DNA from 3 places in the Rhodococcus sp. Eu-32 genome. Region 1 is predicted to be linked to each of the others. Evidence: predicted binding sites of a transcription regulator. Region 1 holds the regulator's gene; each other region holds the start of a gene.
The links. The regulator LexA, encoded in region 1, represses DNA repair genes until DNA is damaged. The targets are predictions, from matches to a motif close to CGAACANNTGTTCG.

Region 1 (10,102 bases):
TACCCACTTCGCGATCTTCCCCGGATCGGGGTTGTTCAAGAAACCGCCGCGTTGGGTGATGGCAGCCGAATTGGTCGAGACGGGGCGATTGTGGGGCCGGATGGCCGCCCGCATCGAACCCGAATGGGCCGAACGCCTCGCCCCGCATCTGGTGAAGCGGACGTACTCCGAACCGCATTGGTCCATCAAACGACAGACCGCGATGGCCTACGAGCGTGTCACGCTGTACGGCATCCCGCTCGTGACGGGACGTCCGGTGAACTATCACCGCATCGACCCGGAGATCTCGCGCGAACTGTTCATCAGACATGCTCTCGTACAGGGTGAGTGGAAGACACAGCATCCGTTCTTCCACAAGAACCGCACGCTGCTCGAGGACGTCGGAGAACTCGAGAACCGAGCTCGACGGCGTGACATCGTCGTCGACGACGACGCACTGTTCGACTTCTACGACGCCCGAGTCGGAAAAGAGGCGGTGTCGGCACGCCACTTCGACACGTGGTGGAAAAAGGCGCGCAAGGCCGCTCCGGAACTTCTGGACTTCACCGCTGCCACTGTCGTCAACCCCGACGCGGCCTCGGTCCTCGGTGGGGACTACCCGGATGCGTGGCGACAGGGCGAAATTCAATTCCCACTCACGTACCAGTTCGAACCGGGATCGGAGGCGGACGGCGTCACCGCCCGCATTCCGATCGCGCTCCTCGCGCAGGTGCAGCCCGTGGGCTTCGACTGGCTGGTCCCCGGTATGCGCGCCGAGTTGGTGGCGACACTCATCAAGCTTCTTCCGAAGGCACTGCGTCGCAACGTCGTTCCGGCACCGGATTTCGCCGCTGCGGCATTGAGGTCGATGAAGCCCAGGTCGGAGCCCGTCGTCACGGCCCTCGCGAGGGAGCTTTCCCGCCTCGGCGCGTGCCGCATCGACCCGACGGACTTCGACGTGGCGTCGTTGCCGCCGCATCTGCACATGACCTTCGTCGCGGTCGACGGGAGCGGCACCGTTCTCGGCTCCGACAAGGACCTGGTTCGGCTGCGAAAGACGTTGTCGCCGCGCGTCGATCGCGAGGTCGCAAGTGCCGTCGGACAGGCCGAACGCGCACCGACACTGGCCTGGACGTCGTCCTCGCTCGGCACGTTGGAGGACACCGTCACCCGGTCCGTCGGCGGGCAGACCGTCACGGGCTACCCCGCGCTCGTTCCCGAGAACGGTGGTGTGGCCGTGCGTGTGTTGAGCACACCCGCTCAGCAGCGCGCGTCGATGCGGGACGGAACACGCGCCCTCCTGCTCGAGTCCGCGCCCCGGGGCACCAAAGCGTTGCTCGCGGGCATTCCGACGAAGGAACGTCTCGCGCTCGGACAGAACCCGTACGGCAGCGTCGAGGCACTGCTCGAGGACTGCCGCCGAACCGCCGTCGACGAAGCGATGATGGCGCACGGCGGTCCGGTGCGCAGCCCCGAGAAGTTCGCCGCACTGTCGAAGGCGGTCAACGCAGACACCGCAGCCCGCACGTCCCGGATCGTCGCGCTCGTGCGGCCGATTCTGACTGCCGCGATGGAACTTCGATCGATCCTGGACACGAAGAAGGGCGATGCCGCCGACGACGTCCGTGAGCAACTCGACGGTCTGGTGTTCGACGGCTTCGTCTTCGAGTTCGGGTCCGCTCGTCTCGCGGACATTCCTCGCTACCTGCAGGGCGCAACCGCTCGCCTGAAGTCGTTGCCGAGCAGCGCGTCTCGTGACGATGCGGGCATGGATGTGCTGGATCGCGTCTACGACGCGTACGACCGCCTGCTGAAGTCGCTACCCGAGGCACGACAGAGGAGTTCGGCCGTCCAGGACGTGTTCTGGTCTATCGAGGAACTTCGCATCGGCCTGTTCGCGCAGGGGATTCGAACTGCCTATCCGGTGTCCGAGAAACGAATCATGAAGGCGATGGACGCAGTCAGTCGCTGACGCCGGCCTCGCGATGCGCGCGCAATTCGAGGATCTCCTTCTCGAAATCCTCGGCCGAGCTGAAGGATCGGTACACGGACGCGAAGCGCAAGTAGGCTACTTCGTCGAGATCGCGGAGTGGGCCGAGAATGGCCAATCCGACCTCGTGGCTGGGAATTTCGGCGGATCCGGACGCACGAACCGCGTCCTCCACCTGCTGAGCCAGGAGGTTCAACGCGTCGTTGTCGACATCCCGGCCCTGGCACGCGCGCCGCACACCTTTGACGACCTTCTCGCGGCTGAACGGCTCGGTGACGCCGCTGCGCTTCACGACCGCGAGGACCGCTGTTTCGACGGTGGTGAACCGACGACCGCATTCCGGGCACGACCGACGCCGACGAATCGCCTGGCCTTCGTCCGCCTCGCGGGAATCCACCACGCGCGAATCAGGGTGCCTGCAGAACGGGCAATGCATGTCGGAGCCTCCGTCGTAGCCGATGCACTCCCCGCCATCACCGGTCGAACGCGGAGGACCCGTGAAACACCTAGGACGCACGGGAGGTGCAGGCTCCGAGAATACTCGGAGCGCTACGTGCTGAACTCGATCACCCGTCTGGGACGGAAAGCCGACCACCGGCGACATGACGAGATCATTCTCCCGTGGCCGACGGTACGACGTGCTCCACCGATTGACTGGGCGGCTGCGACGCCGGTTCGAGCTGCCCCGCGCGGAGGTTGGCGAGCCCGACCAGCGCGAGGATCACCACTGCGGTACCCACGACGCCTGCCACGGTGGCCTGCCACGAGATCGACTGATCGGAACGGCGTTCTTCGACGCACGAGTCCGCGTACGCACCCATCGACGACGGCTGATGTGCCGACGGGGCCGAGTGCACGTAGCGACGTCGCGCGGGCGTTGCGCGTCGACGGGAGGGACGCGCGACCGGGCGGACCACCCGAGGGTCTGAAACCGTGATGCTCATCGAGATCTCCACTGCTGTCGACGATGATCGAACACTTGCCTTCGTTCCATTCGATCAGGCGTTCGATGAACGCTTGTTCGAAGTTCTATCACGCGGGTCCGACAAAGTCAGTAGAAAATGCGACACGGATCGAACAGATGTTTGATCGAACAGCGTCGACGGGCTAGATTCGTGTCAGAAACCACACGTCACACCGGCACCACTCGAAATGGCGTCACAGAACCACAGGCGACAGCCACACCAGCATCGGCAACGCACGCCGAGACGGCAGGAGGATGCACGTATGAAGGACGAGACCTCGTCAGGGTCTACACCGGCACCGAAGTCCGCCGGATCCAGGTCTGCCGGCAAGAGTTCGGCGGGCAAGCCTGCCGCCGTGCCGACGGCGAAGGCCTTCGAAGGAGAAGGCACCGACATCAACGCGGGGCTCACGGAGCGTCAGCGCAAGGTACTCGAGGTCATTCGCGCATCGGTCACCGAGCGCGGGTACCCGCCGAGCATCCGTGAGATCGGTGACGCGGTCGGTCTGACGTCGACGTCGTCGGTCGCCCATCAGCTGCGGACGCTCGAACGCAAGGGATTCCTGCGCCGTGACGCGAACCGTCCCCGTGCGGTGGATGTTCGCGGACTCGACGAGGTGCAGGCCGATCACGCAGCCGCCGTCGCCGACGGTTCGGCTGCCGCCGAGGATCAGCTGCCGACACCCACGTTCGTGCCCGTCCTCGGACGTATCGCCGCCGGTGGCCCGATTCTCGCCGAGGAAGCCGTCGAGGACGTCTTTCCGCTGCCCCGCGAACTCGTCGGCCAGGGGTCGTTGTTCCTTCTCAAGGTCGTCGGCGAGTCGATGATCGACGCCGCGATCTGCGACGGCGACTGGGTGGTCGTACGGCAGCAGAGCGTGGCCGACAACGGCGACATCGTCGCGGCGATGATCGACGGCGAGGCCACCGTGAAGACGTTCAAGCGGTCGAAGGGCGATATCTGGCTCATGCCGCACAACCCATTGTTCGAACCCATTCCGGGCAACGACGCCGCAATCCTGGGCAAGGTCGTCACCGTGATGCGCAAGCTCTGATTCCACGAACGACGAAGCCCGCGTCCACCGAGGTCGTACTCGGTGAGCGCGGGCTTCGTGCTGTCGTCCGGGCCGCATCCCGGCCGGAGCGAATGTGGCCTTCCGGTCACTCGGAGTGACCGAATGTCACCCTCGGCCGGGAAAGAGAAAGGACGGGAAGGCGGAACTACAGGTCCAGCCCGCGCCCGATGATCTCCTTCATGATCTCGGTGGTGCCGCCGTAGATCGTCTGGACGCGTGAGTCCATGTACGCCTTGGCGATCGGGTATTCCTTCATGTAGCCGTAGCCGCCGTGCAGCTGCAGGCACCGATCGATCAGCTTGACCTGGTTCTCGGTCGTCCACCACTTGGCCATCGCAGCTTCCTGCACCGTCAGCGTTCCGGCGTTGAGCAGTTCGATGAACTTGTCGACCATGATGCGGGTCGCCGTGGTCTCGGTGGCCAGTTCGGCCAGTACGAAGCGGGTGTTCTGGAACTTGCCGATCGACTTGCCGAACGCCTTGCGGTCGCGGCAGTACTGAATTGTCATGTCGAGCGCGGACTCCATGGCGGCGGCAGCGACGACGGCGATGGACAGTCGCTCCTGCGGGAGGTTCTGCATGAGGTAGATGAAGCCCATGCCTTCTTCGCCGAGCAGGTTCGCAGCAGGCACTCGAACGTCGGTGAAGCTGAGTTCGGCGGTGTCCTGCGCCTTCATGCCGATCTTGTCGAGATTGCGGCCGCGTTCGAAGCCGGGCATGTCCCGTTCGACGACGAGCAGGCTGAAGCCCTGCGCGCCCTTGTCCGGATCGGTGCACGCGACGACGATGACGATGTCGGCGTTGATTCCGTTGGTGATGAACGTCTTCGACCCGTTCAGCACCCACTCGTCACCGTCACGAACGGCTTTGGTCTTGATGCCCTGCAGGTCGCTGCCGGTGCCGGGCTCGGTCATCGCGATCGCGGAAATCAGTTCGCCCGAACAGAATCCGGGCAGCCACCGCTTCTTTTGCTCCTCGTTGGTGAGCTTGATCAGGTACGGCGCGACGACGTCGTTGTGCAGTGTGAAGCCGATGCCGCTGTAGCCACCCCTGGTCGTCTCCTCGGTGACGATGGAGTTGTACCGGAAGTCCTCGACTCCCCCGCCGCCGTACTCCTCGGGCACGGCCATACCGAGAAAGCCTTGCTTTCCGGCTTCGACCCACACGTCACGGTCGACGATGTTCTGCTCTTCCCACGTCGCGTGATTCGGAGCGACGTGTTGTTCGAGGAACTTGCGGTACGACTCGCGGAAGAGATCGTGCTCCGGATCGAACAGGGTGCGTTCCACTTCATCACTCCTCATCGGTACTGCCGGACGGCATGGAACCTCGCCGCCGACGGTTGGCGTAGTTCGAACACTACGACCGAACCGAGTTCGCAGTCGATGACCGTTTCGTGCGTCATCGGTGACCGAACGCGCGGTACGTCAGTTCTGTCGCGCCCGAGCCAGGCTGCGCACGATCGGATAGCCGACGAGGATGCCCACCGAGCCCCATGCAATGCCGCCGAGTTCGACCGAGCCGACCGTCAGCGTCAGGTCCCCGATGCCTGCGACGAGCGCCGCGGCCACGACCATCAGGTTGACCGGGTCGGTGAAGTCGACCTTGTTGTCGAACCAGATGCGTACACCGAGGAGACCGATCAGGCCGTACAGCACGAGCGTCGCACCGCCGATGACCCCGGAAGGAACGGTGAAGACGAGAGCCCCGAACTTCGGCGAGAACGCGAGAATCACGGCGGTCGCGGCGGCGACCCAGTACGCGGCCGTCGAGTAGACACGGGTGGCGGCCATGACGCCGATGTTCTCCGCGTACGTCGTCGTCCCCGACCCACCTGCCGCGCCGGCCAGGGTGGTGGCCAGGCCGTCGGCGATCAACGCGTCACCGGCCAGGTCGTCGAGCGACTTCCCCGTCATGGCCGACACGGCCTTGACGTGTCCGACGTTCTCCGCGATCAACACGATCACGACCGGCAGGGCGATGAGTACGACGGACAGCTCGAACGTCGGCCCGCGGAACTCGGGCACGCCGATCCAGGCCGCGTCGCGCATCGCGTCGAGCCTGGTCTGGTCGATCTCGCCGAGAACGGCCGCGAAGACCCATCCGATCACGACGCCGACCAGAATGCCGAGCCGACCGAGAAGTCCTGGACCGACGACGGTGACGAGCAGAATCGCGATCAACGTCACCGCCGCGACGAGCGGCTGCGCCTCGAACGACGACGTCGCGGCCGGAGCCAGGTTGAGCCCGATCAAGACGACGACGGCTCCGGTGACGACCGGCGGCATGACGGCTTCGATCACCCGTCCGCCCGCGAACCTGACGACGAAACCGATTGCGGCCAGGACGATTCCGACGGACATGACGGCGCCGAGTTGCGCTGCCGGCCCGTCTGCCTGCGCAGCACTGAGCGGGGCGATGAACGCGAACGACGATCCGAGGTAGCTCGGAATGCGTCCGCGTGTGATCACCAGGAAGAGCGCGGTGCCGATTCCGGAGAAGAGCAAGGTGGTGGTCACCGGGAATCCGGTGACCGTCGGAACCAACAGCGTCGCACCGAACATGGCGATGACGTGCTGCATTCCGATACCGATCGTGCGCGGCCACGACAGACGTTCGTCCGGGGCCACCACCGCGCCTGCAGCGACAGTCTTTCCGTTGCCGTGCAGGGTCCATCCGAAGTTTCGACTCACAAGGACTGAATCCTAGAGGGCATTCAGTTCAGGATTGCAGCAACCGCCGCGCGTGCGGCGGAAGCGCTGTCCGCGCGCAGAGCGGCGTCGGCTGCTTCGACGCACTTGTCGAACGTGACGGTCGACAGCTTCGCTCCGACGTGGGCGACGGCGGCCGACGCAGCCGACAGCGACGTGATGCCCAGACCCACGAGCACACACGCGAGCAACGGATCGGCCGCTGCCTCGCCGCACACACCGACCGGCTTGCCTGCGGCGGCACCTGCCTTGGCGGTGTGCGAGACGAGCGCGAGCACGGCAGGCTGCCACGGATCGGTCAGCGCGGCCAGTTCAGAGGACATCCGGTCGGCTGCCATCGTGTACTGGGCGAGGTCGTTCGTGCCGATCGACAGGAAGTCGACGTGCTCGAGAATGTGCTCGGCCAGCAGGGCCGCGGCGGGGACCTCGATCATCACCCCGGGTTTCAGCCCGCGCTCACGCACGTCGGCTGCGAACGCAGCGGCCTCGGCGGCGGTCGCGATCATCGGGGCCATGACCCACGGGTTCGAGCCGGTCGCCTTCGCTGCGGCGGCGATGCCGTCGAGCTGGCGATACAGGATGCCACGATCCTGTTCCGCGATGCGGATTCCACGAACACCGAGGGCAGGGTTGGCCTCGTCGGCGTGATTGGCGAAGCGCAGCGGCTTGTCCGAGCCTGCATCGAGTGTGCGGACAACGACCTTGTGTCCGGCGAACGCATCCAGCACCTCCCCGTAGATCGCGGCTTGCTCGTCGACTGTCGGCTCGGCGTCGCGGTCCAAGAAGCACAACTCCGTCCGAAACAGTCCGACGCCGTCCGCCGCGGAACTGCGGGCTGCGCGCGCGCCAGCGCCGTCCTGGACGTTCGCGAGGATGTCGACGGTGTGACCGTCCGCCGTGGCGCCCGGACCGCTCCAGCCCGACACACGGGCGAGTTCGGCTTTCGCGTCGGCGACGAGCCTCGCCGCGTCGTCCGCGTTCGGGTCGAGCACCACGTCGCCCGTCGTGCCGTCGACCATGGCCGTCGTGCCCGCGGGCACGTCGTCGAGACCGGCAACGGCGACGATGCAGGGGATGCCCAGCTGACGCGCGATGATCGCGGTGTGACTGGTGGGCCCGCCGAGCGACGTCGCCAAGCCGACGACGAGGGTGGCGTCGAGACCTGCGGTGTCGGCCGGCGCCAGGTCGTCGGCGAAGAGGATCGACGGCTCGGTCGGCACCGGCACGCCGGGCTCGTCGACTCCGAGAATTTCGGCGACGACCCGGTCGCGGATGTCCCGAAGGTCGGTGACGCGCTCGGCCATCAGTCCGCCGAGCTTTTCGAACATCGTCGCGATCTGTTGCGTTGCTGCTTCCGTCGCTGCCGTCGCGCGGGTGCCCTTGGAGATCAGCTTCTCGGCGGCACCGAGCCATCCGCGATCCTGGGCCATCGCGGCGTTCGCCGACAGGACTTCCGACGCGGCCCCGGTCGCGAGTTCCGCTCGTCCCCGCAGCCGGGCGGCCACGGTCGCGGCGGCCGTGCGGAAGCGTTCGAGCTCTTCGCCGCGCGCCGCGTCGTCGACGACGGTCGTGTCGGTCGGAACTTCCGGGCGACGGCCGGGTCGGATGACCGGGCCGAATCCCACACCGGGAACGACAGGAGTCCCCCGCAACACCGTGTCCTGCGCATCGGATCGCAGCGATCCCGTCATGTGTCCTCCTTCGTCGTTCGGTGTGTTCGACCCGTCACCCGCCGTTGTCTGTGATCGAGATTACTCGTTGGCCTTGACATGTCAACAGATACGGGCGTAAAACAACATAAACCAACAGTAATCAGGAAGGAGTCGGGGGTGTACGCAGAAGAACGACAGCAATCCATCGCGGAACTGATCAGCACCCGCGGCCGCGTCTCCGTCGCCGACCTGTCCGTTGCCTACGGCGTCACCACCGAAACGGTGCGACGCGATCTCGCAGTGCTCGACCGCCTCGGCGTCGTGCGTCGAGTACACGGTGGAGCGGTGCCCGCATCGGCGCTGACGGCCACCGAGCCCGGTGTCGGAGAGCGCGAGTACACGCGCGCGGAGCAGAAGGACGCGATCGCGTCCGCAGCGCTCGACTACCTTCCTCCCGCGGGCGGCAGCGCCGTCTTCGACGCCGGAACCACCACCGGGCGACTGGCCTCCCTGCTGACCGGCGACCGCGACCTGACTCTCGTCACCAATTCGGTACCGATCGCCGCGAGGGTTGCGCCGCTCACCGGCGTGAACCTGCGGATGCTCGGCGGCCGCGTGCGCGGTACGACGCAGGCCGCCGTCGGACCCGAGGCCATGCAGGCGCTCGAATGGCTGCGCGTCGACGTCGCGTTCATCGGCACCAACGCCCTCAGTATCGGCCACGGGCTGTCCACACCGGACAGCGACGAAGCCGCCGTGAAACGAGCGATGGTCAATTGCGCCAATCATGTTGTCGTTCTTGCGGATTCGACGAAGATCGGCCGCGAACACCTCGTGAGCTTCGCCAGACTGGACCACATCGACGTCGTCGTCACCGACGGCGACATCGAGGACACGGATCGTAAGAGTTTGACCGACAACGGAATCGAGGTCGTGACCGCATGATCGTCACACTGACAGCGAACCCGAGTATCGACAGAACCGTCGTACTCGATTCGGAACTGGTTCGCGGCGGAGTGCATCGAGCACGCACCACCGTCAACGACCCCGGTGGCAAAGGCGTCAACGTCGCGCGAGTGCTGACGGGCGCGGGCGTCCAGTCCATGGCCGTCCTGCCTGCGGCAAACGGCGATCCGCTGTTGGAAGCACTGAGCACCAAGGGCGTTCGCTTCTGGAGCGTGCCGACCGACGGCCTCGCACGCACCAACATCACCGTCAGCGAGCCCGGTGGCACGACGACCAAGATCAACGAACCCGGCGCCGTGCTCACCGCGGCAACGCGTGACGCGCTGTTCGAGACCGTCGTCGATCTCGGCCGCGACGCTGCGTGGGTTGCATTGTCGGGATCGCTGCCGCCCGGAATCGCACCCGGTTGGTACGCGGAACTCGTTCGCGCACTGCGCGAGACGCCGTGCAGGGTCGCCGTCGACACCTCGGACGAGCCATTGCTGTCGCTCGCCGAATCGTTCCCCGAATCCGCTCCCGACCTGATCAAGCCGAACTCCGAGGAACTCGCCCAGCTGACCGGCGTCGACGGCGACGCGCTCGAGCAGGCGGCGTCAGCCGGCGACCCGACCGCAGCGGTCGAAGCCAGCCGCATTCTGCTCGGTCGCGGCGTCGGCAGCGTTCTCGCCACTCTCGGCAGCGCCGGGGCCGTCCTCGTCACCGCCGAGGGTGCCTGGTTCGCCAGCCCGCCACGGATCGATGCCATCAGCACGGTCGGCGCGGGCG
Region 2 (10,102 bases), on a different contig from region 1:
GCTCGATCCCCTGCGTACCACTCCAGTCCGAGACCGGCAGCCCCTCGACGGCTCGCAGCAGTCGATTCACCCGCTCGTACCCGAAATCCTCGACGTCCGCCGTCTCCGGATACAGCGCTGCCTTGACCCGTTCGTACTGCATGGGAACGCCGACGCTGACACCGGCATTGAGTCGGCCGCCGCACAGAACGTCGACGGTTGCATAGTCCTCGGCCAGGCGGATCGGGTTCTCCCATCCCAGCGGCGTGACCGCGGTACCGAGCTCGATCCGAGACGTGCGTTGCGACGCGGCGGCCATGACGGCGATCGGCGACGAGATGCCGAACTGCAGGTGCCGGTGCCTCAGCCACGCACTGTCGAAGCCGAGCCGCTCCCCCAGCTCGATGATCTCCAAAGTCGAGCGGTGGCCGCGCCCCGGGTCCTGCTCGTCGAACAACCCGATGGTCAGAAATCCCAACTTGCGCAGCGGTATCGAGCGTTCGGGCATGAAAGTCTCCGTGTCACGAGAAGAGATGCGAGTCGAACCGCCATGCTATTTCACCTTCGCGGAGGACGTCGACGCACCGCGGGACTACCATGGCGTCGACGAACCGACGAAGGACGCCGCCCATGACTCTGGACTCCGACGCACCGGATCACCTGTGGATGCATTTCGCCCGCATGGGTTCGTTCCAGGACAGGGACGTCCCCGTCATCACCAGGGGCGAGGGCAGTTACATCTACGACTCCCGTGGTCGCAGAATTCTGGACGGCTTGTCCGCGTTGTTCGTCGTGCAGGTGGGTCACGGACGCCGAGAACTCGCCGAGGTGGCGGCCGCGCAAGCAGCCGAGCTGGCGTACTTCCCCGTGTGGGGTTACGCGACACCGCCCGCACTGGAGCTCGCCGAGAGGCTGGCGACCTACACACCCGGAGACCTGAATCGCGTCTTCTTCACCACGGGTGGCGGCGAAGCCGTCGAGAGTGCATGGAAAGTCGCCAAGCAGCATTTCAAACTCGTTGGAAAACCGTTGAAGCACAAGGTGATCAGCAGGGCGACGGCGTACCACGGCACGACGCACGGAGCTCTGGCCATCACCGGGGTGCCTGCGATGAAACAGGCCTTCGAACCGTTGGCTCCAGGTGGCTTTCGGGCAGCGAACACCAACTTCTATCGGGCGGAAGCACATTCGGACGATCGCGAGGCGCACGCACTGTGGGCCGCAGACCGTGTCGAGGAAGCCATTCTGTTCGAGGGACCGGAGACCGTCGCCGCCGTCTTCGTCGAGCCGGTGCAGAACTCCGGTGGATGCCTGACCGCACCGGCCTCGTACTTCCGGCGCCTGCGCGAGATCTGCGACACGTACGACGTCTTGTTGGTATCCGACGAGGTGATCTGCGCGTTCGGCCGTCACGGAACCATGTTCGCGTGCACCAAGTTCGGCTACACACCCGACATCATCACGTGCGCGAAAGGCATGTCGTCCGGGTATGGACCCATCGGCGCGATGATTGCGTCCGAGCGGGTCGTCGAACCGTTCCTGGCGGACACGACCACGTCGTTCACGCACGGCTACACCTTCGGGGGACATCCGGTGTCGGCGGCGGTGTCACTGGCGAATCTCGACATATTCGAACGAGAGAACCTCAACCAGCACGTACTCGACAACGAGGACAGGTTCGAGAAGACCCTCGGTAAGTTGCTCGACCTTCCCATCGTGGGCGACGTGCGCGGCGACGGCTATTTCTGGGCCGTCGAACTCGTCACCGACAAGGCAACCAAAGGCCGACTCGACGCGGCCCAGCGAGAACGCGTCGTCAAGCAGTTCCTGCCGTCGGCGTTGTTCGACGCCGGTTTGTACTGCCGTCCCGACGACCGCGGCGACGCCGTGATTCAGGTGGCGCCACCGCTGACGTGCGGGCAAGCAGAGTTCGACGAGATGGAACAGATACTGCGCGACGTCCTGATCAGGACCGAGCAGCTGCTGTGAGTCAGGACGGTAGCTCGATCACCTGTCCGGTGTAGGCCGCACGTCGCGCCACGTCGAGCACCTCGAGCGTGTGAATGGCCTCCGCAGCCGGTACCGGCTGCGGTCCTTCGCAACGCACCGCTGCGGCGAACGCACTGTAGTAGTCCTGGTAGCTGCCCTGCTCCGACGGGACCTTTCGGGCGCCGGCGTCGGTATACAGAGTGCCCCAACGGTCTTCGAGCTCGTACCCCCACGATTCGGGATCGTCCACCGGCCTGCGCCCGGCGAAGATCGACTGTGCCTGGACGTCGGTTCCGTCGGAGTAGAAGCTGCCGTCGGTTCCGTACACGCGTAGCTGACGGGCCTGGAAGCGATTGATCTTGGTCGCCGAGACGGTGGAGTGCACACCGCTTGCATGGTCGATGTCGACGACGAATGCACTGTCCGTGCGCTGGTCACCGTCGCCGACCCAGTCCATCCGCGCATAGACCGACGTCGCCCTGCCGAACAGCCACAGCACCTGGTCGACGAGGTGTGAGCCCAGGTCTCGAAGCAGGCCGCCGGTCGGCCCCAACTCGAGCGTGGACGGCTCGTCCAGATCGAAGCGCGACTCGATGCGCCAGACACGACCGAGTTCTCCGCGATCGATCACGGCGCGCAGGGTCCTGATGTCCGCATCCCATCGGCGGTTCTGGAAGACGCTCAGGAGCAAACCCGCCTTGTCGGCAGCCTCGACGAGATCGAGTCCGCCCTGCGGGTCCGGCGCGAACGGCTTGTCGGCGACGACATGCACACCGCGAGACAGTGCTTCGAGGACCAACTCGCGACGCGTCTCCGGCGGCGTTGTGATCGTGACTGCGTCGACACCCGCATCGATGAGTTCACCGAGACTCTGGAACACAGGAGTGCCCGGCACGTCGCTCTGTACCTGGGCAGCACGCTCCGGCGACCGTGTCACGATGCCGACGAGTTCCACACCCTCGGCGGCTTGGACGAAGGGCACGTGAAAGTACTGACCACCGACTCCGTACCCGACAACTCCGATGCGCACCGCGCCTCCTCGGTCTCCTGAACTCATTACTCATTTGTTAAGACAACCGCACACATTACACAGTCGATACGGCCTCGAATCGACCTGCGAGTAACCGGAATCGGCCTCGGGCCGTCCATGGTGGCGGCGCCGAAAGCCCCCGTCGAATTCGCACCACCGAAAGTGCAAACGGGCTCGGAGCCGGGTTGTCTGTGCTTCAATCGGGAAGCGGTACGAATTCCGAGGGGCGAATCGACATGACTGTTGCAGTGAAATCGTCGGAACAGCATTACGCGTGGGGAGTCGCGTTGATGTCGTCACTGGCGGTGACCGGCATCGTGCAGAAGGTCGTCGCACTGGCCACGCTGGCCATGGCGGTGGTCGTCACGTTGGAAATGGCTTTCGGTTACGGGGCGACGACGCCGATCCCCTCAGGCGTGCAGTGGGCGTCGATGATCGCCGCGTACATCATGGGTGCCTTTTGGATGTTCGGCCCGTGGCCGACACTGAAGCAAGCGTTCGCATTCGTCATGATCGCCGATCTCGCTATCTTCTCCGCGACCATGGTGGCGGACTTTCCACCCGAGATAACCCTCGGAAAAACTGCGTTCCTGATCGAACTCGGAATGTTCGTCGGCTTCTTCTTCGAACGGTGGATGCTCGCAACTCACGTCGTATTCTGCATTCTCGCCGCGACGGTCATCGCCGTGTACGTCGTGATGTACGAGGGCGTGTCCGTGCTGATGGCGATCGTCGTCTGGTCGCCGGTCGTGGTCTCGATCGGGGGCTTCGCGCTGTTACTCCACTTCGCTGCACGGTCCATGCGCCTCGAGTTCGAATAGTCCGTCAGAGCTGCGCGACCAGTGCCGGCAGACCGGTGGCGGCAGTGGTGCGCCATCGAACGTCGGCCATGTCCGATATCTCGGTCTCGACCGGGTTGATCTCGACCACCTTCGCCCCGGTGCTGCGGGCCATGGCGGGCAAGCCCGCGAACGGGAACACGACGCCGGACGTTCCGACGACCAACACCAAGTCCGCGTGCTCGACGGCATCGACTGACGCGGACCACTGATCTTCCGGCAATGGTTCGCCGAACCACACCGCACCGGGACGCATCGGCCCGCCACACTCGGGGCACGACGGCGGCGGCACCCGGTCCGTTTCCTCGTCGACGACCTCTTCGTCGGGCTGCGAACGAACGCCGCATTCGGAACACCGCGGATCGAACAAGCTGCCGTGCACGTGCGCGAGCACGGTCGAACCGGCCCGCTCGTGTAGGTCGTCGACGTTCTGCGTCGCGATATCGAGATGCATTCGCTTCTGCCACTCGGTCAACGCGAAGTGACCCGCGTTGGGTTCGGCGCGCCGTACCAATTCGGCTCGCCACCGATACCAGCCCCACACAAGGTCCATGTCCCGTGCCCACCCGTCCGGGCTGGCCAGATCCGCGGGCTCGAAGTGGGACCACAATCCGGTCTGCGCGTCCCTGAACGTGGCGATGCCCGATTCCGCTGACATGCCCGCCCCTGTCAGGACTGCGACCCGGGACGCTGCGCGAGCGAGCTCGATGACAGCGTCCGGTACTTCGACGTCGACCATGTCGGCCAGTGTTCCATGGCCGACCGACATGTTCACGCCTCGAATCGTCGCGCAGCCCGCTCGACACGACCTCGATACTCACTCCAGTAACTGGCGTCGTCGGACGCCATGTTGTCGTTGTCGAGGCTGAGTCCCACCGACCCATCGATCAGTTCTCGAACGATGTCGGCGTGGCCCGCATGGCGGTCCATGTCGGCTATGACATGCACGATTATTCGGTGCAGCGTCACGGTGGCGCGATCCCGGGGCCAATGCGGGACGCGGCCAGGCGCATCGAGTGGCAGTTCGGCGATCGTCGAGTCGGAGTGCGCCCAGATCTGCGTGTAGAGACCGACGATGTACTCGGTGGATTCGTCGGGACCGGCCCACATGTCGGAATTCAGCTCGGCGTCGTCCTCCGCCCACGGAACTCGTCCGTCGAACGGCCGGTCGAATGTCCAACCGAAGTAGCCCAATTCGACCGCGGTGAGGTGTTTGACGAGTCCGAGCAGGTTGGTTCCGGTGGGCGTCATAGGTCGGCGAATGTCGTAGTCGGACAGCCCATCCAGCTTCCACAGCATGGCGTCGCGACCGGCTTGGAGATAGCGCTGCAGGTCGGCCTTCATCGCGTCGGTCATGCAGCCCACACTCTCACGGGGATCCGACATGTGGGTTCGAATTCAGCTGCTCACGCCACGAGTCAGTTCGCCACGCCCGACTTGTACAGCAACGCGTACGCCAGTTTGCCCGGCTTCGCATCCGAGTACGGAGCCGACAACTTGCCGAATTCGCCCTTGGTCGTGGCCTTTCCGTCGTTCCATGCGTCCAGGGCACCGAGTTCCGCTGCGGTTCTCCCGGTGTCGATCACCGCATCCTTGGGGACGGCAACCTGTGCACGCGAGACAGCCTCGACGGTCGCGAGGTAGCTGGCAAGGTCGTTGTTGTTCCATCCGCTGATGTCGACGGCGCCGGAGTCGCGAACCCAAGCTCCCCAGTAGAACTCCTGGAACGCAATCGATCCGGGAGTGAACCCGATGTCGCGAGCGAAATAGGTCAAGCTGCGGTACTTGTCGTCCTGGAAGTTGGCGAGGCCCACACCCGCAGGCAGTTGCTCGACTGGAACCTCGGAACCGTTGACGTCGCGGTTCCAGACCCATTTCTCGGCCTGCATCTTCGCCCAGAAGTCGGCGGGGCTCAGATCGCTCAGGTTTGCGACGACGCGCAGTCGAACATGTAGATTCGGTCCACCGTCGGCGGTCTCGTAGAACGACGTCAGCGTGTGATGACCGTCGGTCAGATACGGGACGCCGCCCGGGCCGATCACTACGGTCTTCATTGCGGCGATGCTCTCGTCGGTCTCCTGTCCGACGGGCAGTGCGCAGGTGAACGACGCGGGGTTGTCGAGACGGGCATCGGGTTGAACAGACGCAGCCTCGAGCTGGCCGTTCGCCTCGCACCAGTCGTCGAACTTCTTGTTGATCTCGTCCTTGCCCTGGCTGTAGCGGCCGAGCTTGTAGTAGACCTCGTCGTAGCCGAGCGACGGCTGGGTCGCGCGGACGTCGCCGATACGCATGTCGAGCAATTCGCCTGCTTCTGCGCAGCCGTACCGCGTTGCATTCGCCGAGCCTGCCGAACCCGTGGGCAGCACACCGGCGATCTGGCACAACAGCGGAGCTGCCGTCGCGGGTGCCGCTGTGACGACGTTGGTCGCCAGCGTGGTCGTCGCCGCGGCGAGGGCGAGTGCACCCATCGTGGCCGCCCGGCGAATCGATGCGGTGAGCATCTGTGAGAACTCCTCGAATAGGGAACGTGCGAGGGGTCAACCGTCGCCCAGCCCGCAAACCGGCCGGTGACCATGACATGTCCGGACGGTGATCCATAGATGAACGGACGTGAGACCGGCTGCCTCTGAACAATCTCCACATCCAAGCTCGATGTTGACCAATTCAGGCCCACGCCTTGCATTTCGGCGTTAGTCGAACTAATGTTCGACTATCACTTCGGCCCGGGGCACCATTTGTTGAGTACGGATGCGATAGCCGAGTTCCATCGATCGGTTGGCGAAGTCGATCGGTCGCTGGACAACGCCACACGAATCGAACAGATCACCGCACTCGAACGCATCAAGTCTGCAGCCGTCGCCGCGCAGGCGACACTCACTGCGGACCTCGATTCGGCGACACGCGTACAGAGAGCCGCCGACGGCGTTCCTGCATCACGGAGGTCGCGCGGTATTGCGGCACAGATCGGCCTTGCCCGGATGGACTCACCACACCGCGGCGGTACTCATCTCGGGCAGGCGCGAATCCTGTTGGAGGACATGCCTCATACCCTCGCACGACTTGCGGCGGGCGATCTGAACGAATGGCGTGTCAACCTGATAGTCAAGGAGATCGTGTGCCTCGACAAGGCCGACAGACAAGCGATCGATGTCGAATTGTGTTCGTCAGTCACTACTTTGGCGGGTCTGAGCGACAAAGCAGTAAGTGCACGGGCGGCCGGACTCGCGGCGGAGCGAGACGCGGCCGCCATCGTCGCTCGGGCGCGCAAGGCACCGGAGCAGCGATCGGTGACGAGCAGACCTGCACCCGACAGCATGGCTTACTTGACGTCACTCCTACCGATGAAACAGGCGATCAGCATTCACGCGACCCTGATGCGAGACGCGCAGCAGGCAATCTCCGATGGCGCGGGCGGTGATCGCACACGCAACCAGATCATGGCCGATCTGCTGACCGAGCGTGTGCTCGGCATCAGCAGCACCGATCAGGTGCCGGTCGCAGTCGACCTGGTGATCTCCGATCAATCGCTGCTCGCCGGGGGCGCCGCCCCCGCGCATGTTCAGGGGTACGGCCCGATTCCTGCGGCGATCGCGCGTGACCTCGTCGTCGGTGCACTCGTGCCGACGCCCGCGTCTCTCTCCGCCGCATCTATGCGAACCCATCGAGCGGATCTCTGACGGCGATGGAGTCCTCGGCGCGACTGTTCCCGAAGTCGTTGGCGCACTTGATCGACCTACGCGACAGGTGGTGCCGCACCCCGTGGTGCGGTGCACCCATTCGGCACCGTGACCACATCGTCGAGCACCGGAACGGCGGACCGACGTCCGCAGACTACGGCGCTGGCCTGTGCGAGGCGTGCAATCACGCGAAGCAGGCGCCTGGATGGAGTGCACATCCGACGACCAGCGAGAGTGGTCGCCATTCGTTCCGCATCACCACACCGACTGGACACATTTACGATTCGACGGCACCGGCACTGCCGACCCCCGCGGACCCGCAGCGCGGCGATCCGGATGGTCGGCGGCTTCCCCGGAGAGTCGGCAGACCGAAGCCCCGAAGGCGCTCGGCGCGGGGAACGCGGCCCGTGCGTCCACTGACGTCGAGCCGACGCTTGTCAGGAAGGCGGTAGCTCATGCGAAACGAGCCGCACCACAACCGCTTTGGACACCGGAGTGTTGGACTTGCGGGCAACATGGTCCAGCGGAACGAGCGGATTCGTCTCCGGGTAGTAGGCGGCTGCATTGCCCACCGGTGTGGAGAAAGCGACGATGCGGAACGCGTCGGCGCGACGCTCTTCGACGCTGCCGTCGGGACGAGTCCATTCGGAGACGAGATCGACCCGATCGCCGTCGCGGAAGCCGAGCGATTCGATATCGGTCGGGTTGACGAAGACGACACGTCGGCCGCCCTTCACGCCCCGGTATCGATCATCGAGCCCGTAGATGGTGGTGTTGTACTGGTCGTGGCTGCGCATCGTCTGCAGAACGAGGCGACCTTCGGGCACGGGCAACCACGTCAGCTCGTTGACGCCGAAGTTCGCCTTCCCGGTGGAGGTCATGAAGGTGCGGCTGTCGCGCGGCGGATGCGGAAGTCCGAAACCTTCCTTCTGCCTGACCTTTCGGTTGAAATCCTCGAACCCGGGGACGACCCGCGAGATGGAATCACGGATGAGGTCGTAGTCGTCGGCCAGCTTCGACCACTGCACCGAGTGTTCGCTGCCGAACAGTGCCTCGGCGATACCCGCGACAATTGCGACCTCCGAACGCATGTCGGGACTCGACGGAGTCAGGCCACCACGAGAACGGTGCACCATCGACATCGAATCCTCGACGGTGACGAATTGCTTGCCCGTGGCGCGCACATCCTTGTCGGTGCGACCGAGCGACGGAAGGATCAGAGCGGTCCTACCGTGGACGAGGTGGCTGCGGTTCAGCTTCGTCGACACCTGCACAGTCAACGAACACCGACGCAACGCTGCCTCGGTCACATGGGTGTCCGGAGTAGCGGACACGAAGTTCCCGCCCATGCCCATGAAGAACGACGCCTGACCGTCGCGCATCGCTCGGATCGAATCGACTGCGTCCAAACCGTGTTCGCGCGGCGACCGAATTCCGAACTCGGCGTCGAGCGCAGCGAGGAAGGCCTCGGGCATCTTCTCCCAGATCCCCATCGTGCGGTCACCCTGCACGTTGGAATGTCCGCGCACCGGGCATACTCCTGCGCCCGGCTTGCCGATCATTCCCCGTGCGAGCAGCAGGTTCACCGCTTCCTCGATGGTCGCGACGCCGTGCGTCTGCTGCGTCAGCCCCATCGCCCAGCAGATGATCGTGGCATTCGAGGCGATCATCGCGTCGGCGGTAGCCCGAAGCTGGTCCATCGTCAGACCGGTTGCTTCGAGGACGACGTCCAGGTCGACCCGGCGAATGTGCTCGATCCACGCGTCGAAGCCCGCGGTGTGGCGCGCGATGAAGTCGTGGTCGAGAACCGTTCCGGGAGCAGCGTCCTCGGCGTCGACGAGCAGCTTGCCGAGCCCCTGGAACAGGGCCATGTCTCCACCGATGCGGATCTGCAGGTAGTCGTCGGAGATCGCGATACCGTCTCCGATCACTCCACCTACTCGCTGCGGGTCCTTGAAGCGCTGCAGGCCTGCCTCGACGAGCGGGTTGACGGCGATGACCCTCGCGCCGTTGCGCTTGGCCTTCTCCAGCGTCGACAGCATGCGCGGATGATTGGTGCCCGGGTTCTGGCCGGCGATGACGATCAGGTCCGCATTCTCGATGTCCGGCACGGAGACCGAACCCTTGCCGATACCGATCGACGCGGACAATGCGCTGCCAGACGATTCGTGGCACATGTTGGAACAGTCCGGCATGTTGTTCGTGCCGTAGGACCGAATGAGCAGCTGGTACAGGAACGCAGCCTCGTTGGACGTGCGTCCGGAGGTGTAGAAGATCGCCTCGTGCGGGCTCGTGAGCGACCGGAGCTCGTCGGCGATCAGCGCGTTCGCATCGTCCCAGCCGATGGGCTCGTAGTGAGTCGCACCGGGACGCAGCACCATCGGATGTGTCAGGCGCCCTTGCTGCCCGAGCCAGTACTCGGTGCGGCCGAGCAGATCCTCGACCGAATGCTCGGCGAAGAACGCGGGCCCGACCGTGCGCTTCGTGGCCTCTTCGGCGACGGCTTTGGCGCCGTTCTCGCAGAATTCAGCGTGCTTACGGTGACCGGGAGTCTCGGGCCAGGCGCACCCTGGGCAATCGAAACCCTT
Region 3 (10,102 bases), on a different contig from region 1:
GGACCGCAGTACCGAGTCGGTGATGCCGCGCCGTCGCGAGGCGAGAGTGGTGTCACGCAGAGGCGCGCCGCCGAGCCGTTTCGGTGCGAATTCGCCTGCGACCGTTGCGACTTCGAGTGTTTCGCCGATCAGGTCGACCATCGCCCGCTCTGGGCCGACGGGCGTTTCCTGCCACGTGACGAGTTCGGTGTTCTCCGCACCGATACCCGACCGCGCCACGGCGTCGGACAAGAGCTGCTGCCACGTTTCGTCGTCGGAATGCAGCAGCGTTCGGGTGCTCTCGCCGCGCGCGATGTCGGCGTAGCGGGCGTGACCGAGTCGATCGAGCAGGTCGGCGAGCGCCTGTGCGACCTCCCAGGCACGACCCGCGTCGTCGACCAGAACCCGAAGATGCAGCCACAGGAACGACTGCACCGAACTCTGCGTCGGACCTGCGGCGGGCGAGACGAGACGCAGGCCCTCCCAGCCGGTTCGAGCGTCGGCAGCCGTCGCGGGATCCACCGAATCCAGGTACGACAACGCGGCCGCGACGGCCTCGTCCACACCGTGCCCGCCGCTGGGTAACCCACCGCTCGGAGCGTCGTCGAAATCCATGCTTTCCACTGTTCCACAGCGGTCCGACAGTGTCGCTCGAGCCGACGTTCGAAGCCGAGTGACGGGGGTCGCACGCAAATCGGACATATAAGGCAAAAGTGTGAACGAAAGGTGAACGGAAGGGGTCCTGCAGAAACCCGAAAAGAACACTTCGAACGAAATTATCGCTTTCGGCAGGACCGGCCCCACACTTTTCTCGTGAGCGCAGAATTCCTCGTCCTTCTGGTGGTCGTCGTGACGGCTCTGGCCTTCGACTTCACCAACGGTTTCCACGACACCGCCAACGCCATGGCGACGTCGATCGCAACAGGGGCACTGAAGCCCAAGGTTGCGGTCACCCTGTCCGCCGTCCTGAATCTGGTCGGCGCTTTCCTTTCCGTAGAGGTCGCAGCCACGGTCGCGAAGGGCATCGTGAACCTGGGCGACACCGGAGGTCAGGCACTGCTGACCATCATCTTCGCCGGACTCGTCGGCGGCATTCTGTGGAACCTCGCGACCTGGCTGCTGGGCATTCCGTCCAGCTCGTCGCACGCTCTCTTCGGTGGACTGATCGGCGCCACCATCGCCGGCCTCGGCACCTCGGGTGTCGTCTGGGACGGCGTGTGGAGCAAGATCGTCCTCCCCGCGGTGCTCGCACCCGTCGTCGCAGGCCTCGTGGCCACCGTCGGTACGTGGGTCATCTACCGCATCACCAACGGCGTCCCCGAGAAGTCGAAGGAACGCGGATTCCGCTGGGGCCAGATCGGATCGGCGTCGCTGGTCTCGCTCGCTCACGGCACCAACGACGCGCAGAAGACGATGGGCGTCATCTTCTTGGCCCTCGTCGCGTACGGCACCGTCACCCCCGACTCGGAGATGCCTCTCTGGGTGAAGGTCACCTGCGCTCTCGCGATCGCACTCGGCACCTACCTCGGTGGTTGGCGCGTCATCCGCACCCTCGGCAAGGGTCTCGTCGAGATCGCGTCGCCGCAGGGTATGGCAGCCGAATCCTCCTCGGCCGCGATCATTCTCACGTCGAGCCACCTCGGACTCCCGTTGTCGACGACGCAGGTCGCGACCGGCTCGATCCTCGGGTCGGGACTCGGCAAGCCGGGCGCGGCAGTGCGCTGGGGCGTCGCCGGACGCATGGCCGTCGCCTGGGTTGTCACTCTGCCGTCGGCCGCCATCGTCGGCGCGATCTGCTGGTTCCTCGCCGACGTCATCGGCGGACTGCCCGGCATCCTCGTCGTCTTCGCGATCCTCGTCGCGCTGGCAGCCTTCATGTACATCCGCTCGCGCCGCCAGCCGATCGACCCGAACAACGTCAACGACGAGTGGGACGGCGGACTGGTTCCGGCCGACGCCAAGACGACCACAACGGTTTAGGACACACACAATGGAAACGCTCAAGCACACGCTCGACTCGCTGTGGCAGGTCGTCCTCGTCGGACTTCTCCTCGGTGCGGGTCTGCCTGCCATCTTCGCCGTCGGGCTCAAAGCACTGTCCATCGGTGAAGCGCGCGACGACGGTTCGATGACCGCTACCGCTTCGTCGGGTCTTTCAGCAGGCTCCACCACTGCACGTCCGGTAGTCGCCACCGCGGCAGCAGCTCTCTGCTTCGCCGTCGTGATCGTCGCCATCGTCGCCGGAATTCTCTTCATCATGAAGGACTTCCTGGACAGCACCTTCGGTATCTCCGTCTTCTGATCAGAAGGACACCTTCCATGACCGAGACAAGCACGTTTCCCGGCTCCGTCCTGAACTGGCTTCGCGCCGGCTACCCGGAGGGAGTTCCGCCCAAGGATCGTTTCCCGCTCGTCGCGTTGCTGCGCAAGGCCGAACTGACCGATGCGCAGGTGCACGAGGTCGTTCTGTCCCTCGTCTCCCCCGTCGGCGGTGCGCTTCAGGACGGCGCGATCTCGAACGAGGAGATCAGCACGTACATCCGCGAGCTCGTCGACCACGAGCCCACCGCCGACGACATCACGCGTGTGTCGGCTCGGCTCGCCGCCGGTGGCTGGCCGCTCGCCGATCCCGCGTCGCTGAAGTAGATGGCAGTGCCTCAGTTCTTGGCCTCGATCCTCGGGTGGCTTCGCGTGGGCTATCCGGAGGGTGTGCCCGATTCGGATTACGTGCCGCTGTTCGCGCTCTTGGCACGTCGTCTGTCGGACGACGAGGTCCAGGCGGTGATGGACGCGCTCATCGCCGACGGTCAGATCCCAGCGGACAAGGCGGGCATCGCGGTGACGATCACGAAGGTGACCAACGAGATGCCGCGGGAAGAGGACATCGCCCGCGTCCGTGCCAACCTCGCCAAGGGTGGGTGGCCGCTTGCCGACCCGTTCACGATCGAGCCGCCGGAATAGGCTTGCGATGTGAACTTGCTCGAAGAATTGAAGATTCCCACCGGTGAAGCCGCGGCAGATCTCCTGCCGCGGCTTCGCTCGGTTCTGGACGGCAGCTCCCCTGCGGTCCTGCCCGTCCCCGCTGCCGACGAGCGGGAAACCGCCAGGCTGCGCGACGCCCTCGCGCCGGGCACCGAGATCGACGACGCGGCTGCGTTGGTCGTCGCCACCTCCGGGACGACGGGAACACCGAAGGGCGCGATGCTGTCGGCGTCGGCGCTGCGGGCCAGTGGAACAGCAACGTACGACCGGCTGGGTGGGCCCGGTTCGTGGTTGCTGGCGTTGCCCGCCCATCACATCGCCGGGATGCAGGTGCTGCTGCGTAGCGCGCTCGCCGGAACCGATCCGGTGATTCTCGACGTCGCGGCCGGCTTCGATCCGTCGTTGCTTCCCGGTGCCGTCGCGCGGATGTCCGGGCGTCGATACACGTCGCTGGTGCCGACGCAGCTGGTCAAGGTGCTCGACGATACCGCGGCGACGGAGGCATTGGCGTCGTTCGACGCCGTCCTGCTCGGAGGTGCGGCTACGCCGGTTCCGTTGCGGGAGAGAGCAAGTGCGGCCGGAATACGGCTGGTTCGTACGTACGGCATGAGTGAGACCGCGGGCGGCTGCGTCTACGACGGTGTGCCGTTGGACGGAGTGACCGTTCGCCTCGACGACGGCCGCGTCGTGCTCGGTGGCGCGACCGTGGCACTCGGGTATCGCGGCATGCCGGATCATCCCGCGTTCGCCGAGCCGGGATGGTTCCGTACCGACGACGCCGGCCTTCTGGCCGACGGCGTGCTGTCGATCCAGGGCAGGCTCGACGAGGCCATCTCGACCGGCGGTCTGACGGTCGTGCCGCAGGTGGTCGAGGCAGCGCTGGTGACACACCCGCTCGTGCGTGAATGCGCGGTTCTCGGCCTGCCCGACGAGCGGCTGGGCCAGCGCGTCGTGGCTGCGGTCGTCGCGTCCGGGCCGGTGACGCTGGAGTCGTTGCGCGAGTATGTGATTCGGACGCTCGATCCGACTGCCGCGCCGCGTGAGCTTTTTCTGGTCGACGCATTGCCCGTGCGTGGGCCGGGCAAAATGGACCGCGCGGGTCTGCGCAAACAGCTGCTGGACGACCCTCGCCACCGAGGCGCGTAACGCCGACGCCGCACGGCGGCAACGATATTGGCGGTCCGCGGTCTGCTCAGAACGGTGCAGGGTCATCGGCGTCCACCCTTCCTTTACCGGTGATATCGACGTTCCAGGGGTCGGTGGGTTGATCGTGGGTGGTTGTCTCGCTGGCCTTCTCGGCCTCGCTGGTCTTCTCTGTCGCGTTGGTCTTGTCGGGCTCGACGGGCGGTGGGGCTGTCGATTCCGGTTCGGCGGGTTCTTCTTTGCATGTGGGTCTGCGTTTGCGGGGTATGTGTGGTGTGAGTGTGTGGCCGGTGAGATCGGTTGCGCCGACGCTGCTTCCGGGGAGGGTGACGGCGGTGCTGTCGGAGTTCGATGTCCAGTGTTCGATGGCTCCGGCGAGCATGGTGGTGTGCCAGGCGCCCATGGTTTTGAGGGAGTGGTGGTAGCGGCACAGGCAGTGCAGGTTGGTCAGGATCGTCCATCCGCCGCGGGCGGGGTCGTGGTGGAGGTAGGGGATGATGTGGTCGAGTTCGCAGCTGGCTGCGGGGACGTCGCAGCCGGGGAATCGGCAGGTGCGGTCGCGGTGGCGGACCAGGTCGGCGAGCTGTGTGCGCGGCTTGTACTGCAGTGCTCCGGCGGGTGGTTCGATGAATCCGCCGTGGCCGTCGGGGTAGAGCGCTTGGGCGACTGCGGGGTTGGCGGCGATCGCTTTCTCGAGCGCGGCGATGAGCGTGTAGGAGCCGCGGTAGGGTCCGGGGTTGTTGGGGACGGTCTGTGCGCGAGTGGCGCCTGCAGCGGGTTTCGGTAGGTTCAGTCCGCGTCGGCGTCGCCCGCGTCCGAGGGGGTGGAACGTCAGATGGTTCACGGGTGTCGAGCCTCCGGTCGCTGCGGGGTGATTTCCTGATTCGGCCGCGGCGTCCCCGGTGTCATCTTTCGGCTCGGCGCTTTGTTGGCCGACCGTTCCTTTGGCCGCGTCACTGTGGTTTTCGTCGACCTGGTCGTCGGTCTGGGCCGCAGGGATTTCACTCTCCGCGGTCTCGGTGGTCTCGCTATGGTGACCAGCTCCGCCCTCGGCCGCGTCGCTGTCGTCTTCTTCGCGTTCGTCTTCGTCGCCGGTGTCATCGGCGGCAGTGTTCGTGCTGTTCGCGTCCTGCTCTGCGCCTTTGGTGTCGGTGTCGGTGTCGGTGTCTTCCGCGGTCGCGGCGTCGTCGTCGTTGGCCGTGTCGTTGGCCGTGTTGTTGTCGAGGGTGATGTGGAGTTCGTCGGCGATGTTTCTGGCTTCGGTGATGACGATCTGCCAGTCGCTGTTGGCGGCGAGTTCGCGGGCGTAGGCGGCGTCGATCAACCCGTGTCCGGCGAGGTAGGCGGGTAGATCGTTAAACGCGGCGAGGGTGGCGAGGTCGATGGTGATCGACGTCAACGGCACCCGCCGATCCGGCAGCACACGGTTGGCGGTGCAGGGGTGGTCTTCGTCGACCTCGCAAGTACACGCCAGATGGGTTTCGCGTCGTATGCACGCGGTGTAGGCGGCAGCGAGGCGTTGGCTGCGGGTGCGGGGGTCGCGCGGGCATAGGGTGGCGGCCATTTCGGTGATCGATTGCCAGCAGGCGGCGGCGTCGGCGGCGTCGAGGGTTGCTTCGATGGTGGCGATGAGGTCTTTGTCGCGGTAGCGCACTCCGGTGAGTTTTTTCAGATCTTCGCGCACTTCGGCGACTTCGTCGGGTGCGGTGCGTTGGATTATCGCGGCGATCTCGGTGGCCAGCGGTCCGGGCGACAGACGACGGGCTGCCTGCAACACTTCGGCTTCGATCCGGGTGGCGGCATCCAGCGACAGCGGGGAGGTGACTCGGTAGATCGCACGGACGCGGGCGAGGTCGAGTTCGCCGGCGTCGAACGCTTTCTTGATCGCGGGCAGGCGTAGGCGTAGGTCCATGCCGATTTCGGCGAAGGTGTCTGCGACGGTTTTCGAGCAGCCCAGGATTTTCGCGGTTTCGGAGGCGGCGTAGTTACCTGCGTCGGTGATCAAATCCCCGACTTGGATGGTTTGATGGATGCACGAATCCCACATGTGGGCTGCGAGAGCGACTTTGCGTGCGCATGCCTGGTTTTCCAGGACCGCGACCTGCGACAGTTCACCCAACAGGGCGGTGTCGATGACCGGTTTCTTCTGTGGTCCGACGTATTTCGCGAACGCGCTGCGCTCCGTGAACGGCATGGATTCAAGCCCCCCGACTCGATTCGAACTTATGTTCGACTATATCGGATGGGCCGGGCCTTGGCAAGGGCGAATATGCTGCGAGACAACACTTTACGAAACGAGTCGCCCTACCAGATGCCACCGACAACAAGAACACGCACGACCTACTACCGTTCCACTCGTGGAGAATTCGCAGACAAAGGCACTGGTCGCAGCCCTGACCGCTACCGGCGCCTGCGTGGGCCTCGGCGCAGCAGTGGTGTGGCGTTCGGCGGTACCGCACGGCACAGACGCCGTCGACTACTTCTCTCGAGTCCGGCCATCATGGTTCCCGGCAACCCTCTACCTGGTTGCCGGGGGTGTCGCCGTCGCGCTGCTCCTGTCGTCGTTTCTCATCGACGCAGGCTTACGCATCAGTTCCGATCGCCACCGCTCGCGTATCGGGTTGTTCGTACTTCTGCTCACATTCGGTGCAGCCCTGGGTACGGGAGCAGCCGCCCTGTGGACGATATGGCCACCCCAGCCCGTCGATCACTGGGACGACGCCGAGCGATTGGTCGAATTCGGTTGGACTGCAATCACCTTCGCTGATGACGACGTTTCGACGTCGTTCCGTCCGACCATCGCCCACCCCTGGGTCATCTTTCCCGCCGGAGGTGCCGCGATCGCGGGCCTACTGGCGCTGTCGCTGAGCCTTCGCGACCTACGCCTCACCGGCCGAGACTGAGCGACGTCACGTCCGCAACGCCCCCAGCAACCGGTCGAGCATCGCGTGCGCATCCCGACGATCCTGCGGGCCTGCGTCGGCCCTTGCCAACCACAGTGCAGCCTCGTTCATCGCCCCCGACAACATGACCGCAGCAGGGTCGGCCGACGCGCCGGACAACCCGAGCAACTCCGCCAAGCCCTCCCGCAGAAGCCTGCCCGAATGCCGGGCGTCGGACTCCCGCCACGTCGCCCACCCGAGAACCGCAGGTCCGTCGACCAGCAGGATCTGTCGATGCGCGTCGGAACACGCGGCGTCGACGAATGCGTGACAGCCGTCGACCAACTGACCCCAGTCCGTGTCCGCGCGTGACGCGGCGTCCGACACCGCGTCGGCGACACGCTCGGCGACCAGATCGAGCACCGCCGCGAAAAGGCCGTTCTTGCTTTTGAAATGGTGATACACCGCGCCACGCGTCACACCCGATCGAGCCGCGACGTCTTCGAGGCCGACGCCGGAAAATCCCGACTCCGCGAACATCTCACGCGCAACGTCGAGCAAGTGCGCTGTCGTGACGGCACTCTGCTCCTTCTTCGTCGGACTCATCGTTTCCTCCCTTGATACGTACACAGTGTATGTGTAGCCTCAAACACATACACAGTGTACGTATCTATAGGAGGTTCATGATGCTCAGCAGCTTCTACCCAGTTCTGATGACCCACGACGTACGCGCCACGGCGTCGTTCTACGTCGAAACGCTGCAATTCGAGACGACATTCGACAGCGACTGGTACGTCAGCCTCAGACGCGACCCGAATTTCGAACTCGCCATCCTGGACGCGTCGCACGAGACGATTCCACCCGCACTTCGCCACCCGTCCCGCGGAACGCTTCTCAATTTGGAAGTCGACGACGTGGACGCCGAATACGACCGCCTCGTGGTGCGCGGCGGTGCCACGCTTCTGCTCGACATCCGCAGCGAGGATTTCGGTCAACGACACTTCATCATCGCTGCACCGGACGGCGTCGGACTGGACATCATCACGAACATCGCCCCGACCGCGGAGTTCGCCGACAGTTACGCACCCGCAGCCACGAAATAATCGACGGGGCGTGCAAGCATGTCCCTTCATGAGCACACTTGTCTGCTTTCACGCCCATCCCGACGACGAGGTCTTCAACACCGGCGGCGTCATGCGCCTCGCGGCCGACGCGGGGCATCGGGTCGTGCTGGTCACCGCGACCGATGGTGCCCTCGGCGAGTTTCCCGACGGCATTCTCGCCGAGGGCGAGACCCTGGCCGAACGTCGCAAGACCGAGCTTGCGACATCTGCGGGCATCCTCGGTGCGGATCGAGTCGTCATGCTGCACTACGCCGATTCCGGTATGGCCGGAACACCCGAGAACGACGCGCCCGACGCATTCTGCAACGTCGACGTCGAGGAGGCAGCAGGCAAGCTCGCCGCCGTACTCGACGAGGAGAACGCCGACGTCCTGACGATTTACGACCCCAACGGCGGGTACGGGCACCCCGATCACATCCAGGTGCACTACGTCGGCGCGAGGGCCGCGGAACTGGCCGGCACGAAGAACGTCTACGAGACGACAGCCAACCGGGACCACATGAAGAAACTCGTCGAGCTCAACCCGAACTGGGCCGACGAGGACAACTCGCTCGACCTCGACACGTTCGGGCTGCCCGAGTCGGAAATCACCACCGTCGTCGACGTCAGCACGGTCATGGATGCCAAGCGCAACGCCATGCTGGCGCACGAGACGCAGGTCGGTGACTTCGGGCCGTTCCTGCAGATGCCCGTCGACATGCTGCAGGCCGCGTTCGGGCGTGAGTGGTTCAGACGCGTCGGCGGCGGCCCCAGTCTGACGGAAACGGAACTTCCGCTGTAGTGCGCCTGGCGGCGCTCGTGCGTGAATAGTTGGAGCGGAGGCCAACTTTCCGCGCACGGGTGTGACGCGCATGTCCCGTGCAAGCGTCGTGCAAGCGGACGGGTGCACTGTTCGTGGCATGACACCAGCTATCGAGGTAGTGGACCTCGTCAAGATGTTCGGCTCGCACCGCGCCGTGGACGGCGTATCCCTGACGGTTCCCGCAGGCGCCGTGTACGGCGTTCTCGGGCCGAACGGTGCAGGCAAGACCACGACCGTTCGCATGCTCGCCACTCTCCTGCGTCCCGACGGCGGCGCGGCGCGCATCTTCGGCCACGACGTCATGTCCGACGCGACCGCCGTGCGCTCGCTCGTCGGCGTCACCGGCCAGTACGCCTCCGTCGACGAGGATCTGTCGGCGACCGAGAACCTCGTCGTCTTCTCCCGGCTCCTCGGCCTCGGCCGAAAAGAGAGCCGCCGCAAGGCCTCCGAGCTGCTCGAGGAGTTCGGACTCACCGAGGCCGCGAGCCGTCCGCTGAAGAATTTCTCCGGCGGTATGCGTCGTCGACTCGATCTCGCGGCCAGCCTCATCTCCTCCCCTCCCCTGCTGTTCCTCGACGAACCGACCACCGGTCTCGACCCACGCACCCGCGCGCAGATGTGGGAGACGATTCGCCGACTCGTCGCCCAGGGCTCCACCGTTCTGCTGACGACGCAGTACCTCGACGAGGCCGATCAGTTGTGTGACCGGATCGCCGTCATCGACCGCGGCAAGGTCATCGCCGACGGCACCGCGGACGAGCTCAAGGCGTCGGTCGGCATCTCGTCGCTGCAGCTGACACTCGCCGACGGCACACAGTTCGACGCGGCCCGGTCCATCGTCGCCGCTCAGCTCGGCGTCGAGGTGTCGGCGTCCGCCGAATCCGGCCGTCTCACCGCACCGATGACCGACCCGTCGCACACTCCCGAGATCTTGATTCGGCTACGCGAGCACGGCATAGCCGTCGACGAAATCACCGTCTCCAAGCCCAGCCTGGACGAGGTCTTCATGACCATCACCGGACACGACACGATCGAGGCCGCATGACCACGACACTCACCGAATCCGAACCCGCACAACGACAACTGAACCCGCAGCGCACCATCTCGCTTCGACAGTCCGTCGCCCACTCGCTGACCATGGCGTATCGCGGACTGCTCAAGTTCAAGCACAACCCGGAACAACTGTTCGA

Region 2: the regulator LexA is predicted to act here: its motif matches at 6,533-6,546, upstream of DK926_RS06920 (DUF222 domain-containing protein).
Region 3: the regulator LexA is predicted to act here: its motif matches at 6,323-6,336, upstream of DK926_RS26975 (HNH endonuclease signature motif containing protein).

Annotation. Positions count from the first base shown of each region.
Region 1 is NZ_QGNK01000030.1:14,255-24,356, forward strand. It holds gene hrpA (ATP-dependent RNA helicase HrpA) at 1-1,951, shown strand, start outside; gene nrdR (transcriptional regulator NrdR) at 1,941-2,405, opposite strand; gene DK926_RS24495 (hypothetical protein) at 2,581-2,913, opposite strand; gene lexA (transcriptional repressor LexA) at 3,197-3,988, shown strand; gene DK926_RS24505 (acyl-CoA dehydrogenase family protein) at 4,155-5,297, opposite strand; gene DK926_RS24510 (solute carrier family 23 protein) at 5,436-6,701, opposite strand; gene ptsP (phosphoenolpyruvate--protein phosphotransferase) at 6,725-8,410, opposite strand; gene DK926_RS24520 (DeoR/GlpR family DNA-binding transcription regulator) at 8,549-9,316, shown strand; gene DK926_RS24525 (1-phosphofructokinase family hexose kinase) at 9,313-10,102, shown strand, end outside.
Region 2 is NZ_QGNK01000004.1:146,964-157,065, forward strand. It holds gene DK926_RS06885 (LLM class flavin-dependent oxidoreductase) at 1-487, opposite strand, end outside; gene DK926_RS06890 (aspartate aminotransferase family protein) at 610-1,968, shown strand; gene DK926_RS06895 (Gfo/Idh/MocA family oxidoreductase) at 1,970-3,025, opposite strand; gene DK926_RS06900 (giguanylate cyclase) at 3,235-3,819, shown strand; gene DK926_RS06905 (NAD-dependent deacylase) at 3,824-4,606, opposite strand; gene DK926_RS06910 (DinB family protein) at 4,609-5,193, opposite strand; gene DK926_RS06915 (ParB/Srx family N-terminal domain-containing protein) at 5,256-6,338, opposite strand; gene DK926_RS06920 (DUF222 domain-containing protein) at 6,576-7,514, shown strand; gene DK926_RS06925 (FdhF/YdeP family oxidoreductase) at 7,952-10,102, opposite strand, start outside.
Region 3 is NZ_QGNK01000001.1:351,657-361,758, reverse strand. It holds gene DK926_RS01820 (hypothetical protein) at 1-594, opposite strand, end outside; gene DK926_RS01815 (inorganic phosphate transporter) at 793-1,959, shown strand; gene DK926_RS01810 (hypothetical protein) at 1,970-2,281, shown strand; gene DK926_RS01805 (DUF3349 domain-containing protein) at 2,299-2,625, shown strand; gene DK926_RS01800 (DUF3349 domain-containing protein) at 2,626-2,940, shown strand; gene menE (o-succinylbenzoate--CoA ligase) at 2,950-4,107, shown strand; gene DK926_RS26975 (HNH endonuclease signature motif containing protein) at 4,154-6,298, opposite strand; gene DK926_RS01785 (hypothetical protein) at 6,462-7,007, shown strand; gene DK926_RS01780 (TetR/AcrR family transcriptional regulator) at 7,014-7,592, opposite strand; gene DK926_RS01775 (VOC family protein) at 7,670-8,089, shown strand; gene DK926_RS01770 (PIG-L family deacetylase) at 8,118-8,891, shown strand; gene DK926_RS01765 (ATP-binding cassette domain-containing protein) at 9,010-9,957, shown strand; gene DK926_RS01760 (ABC transporter permease) at 9,954-10,102, shown strand, end outside.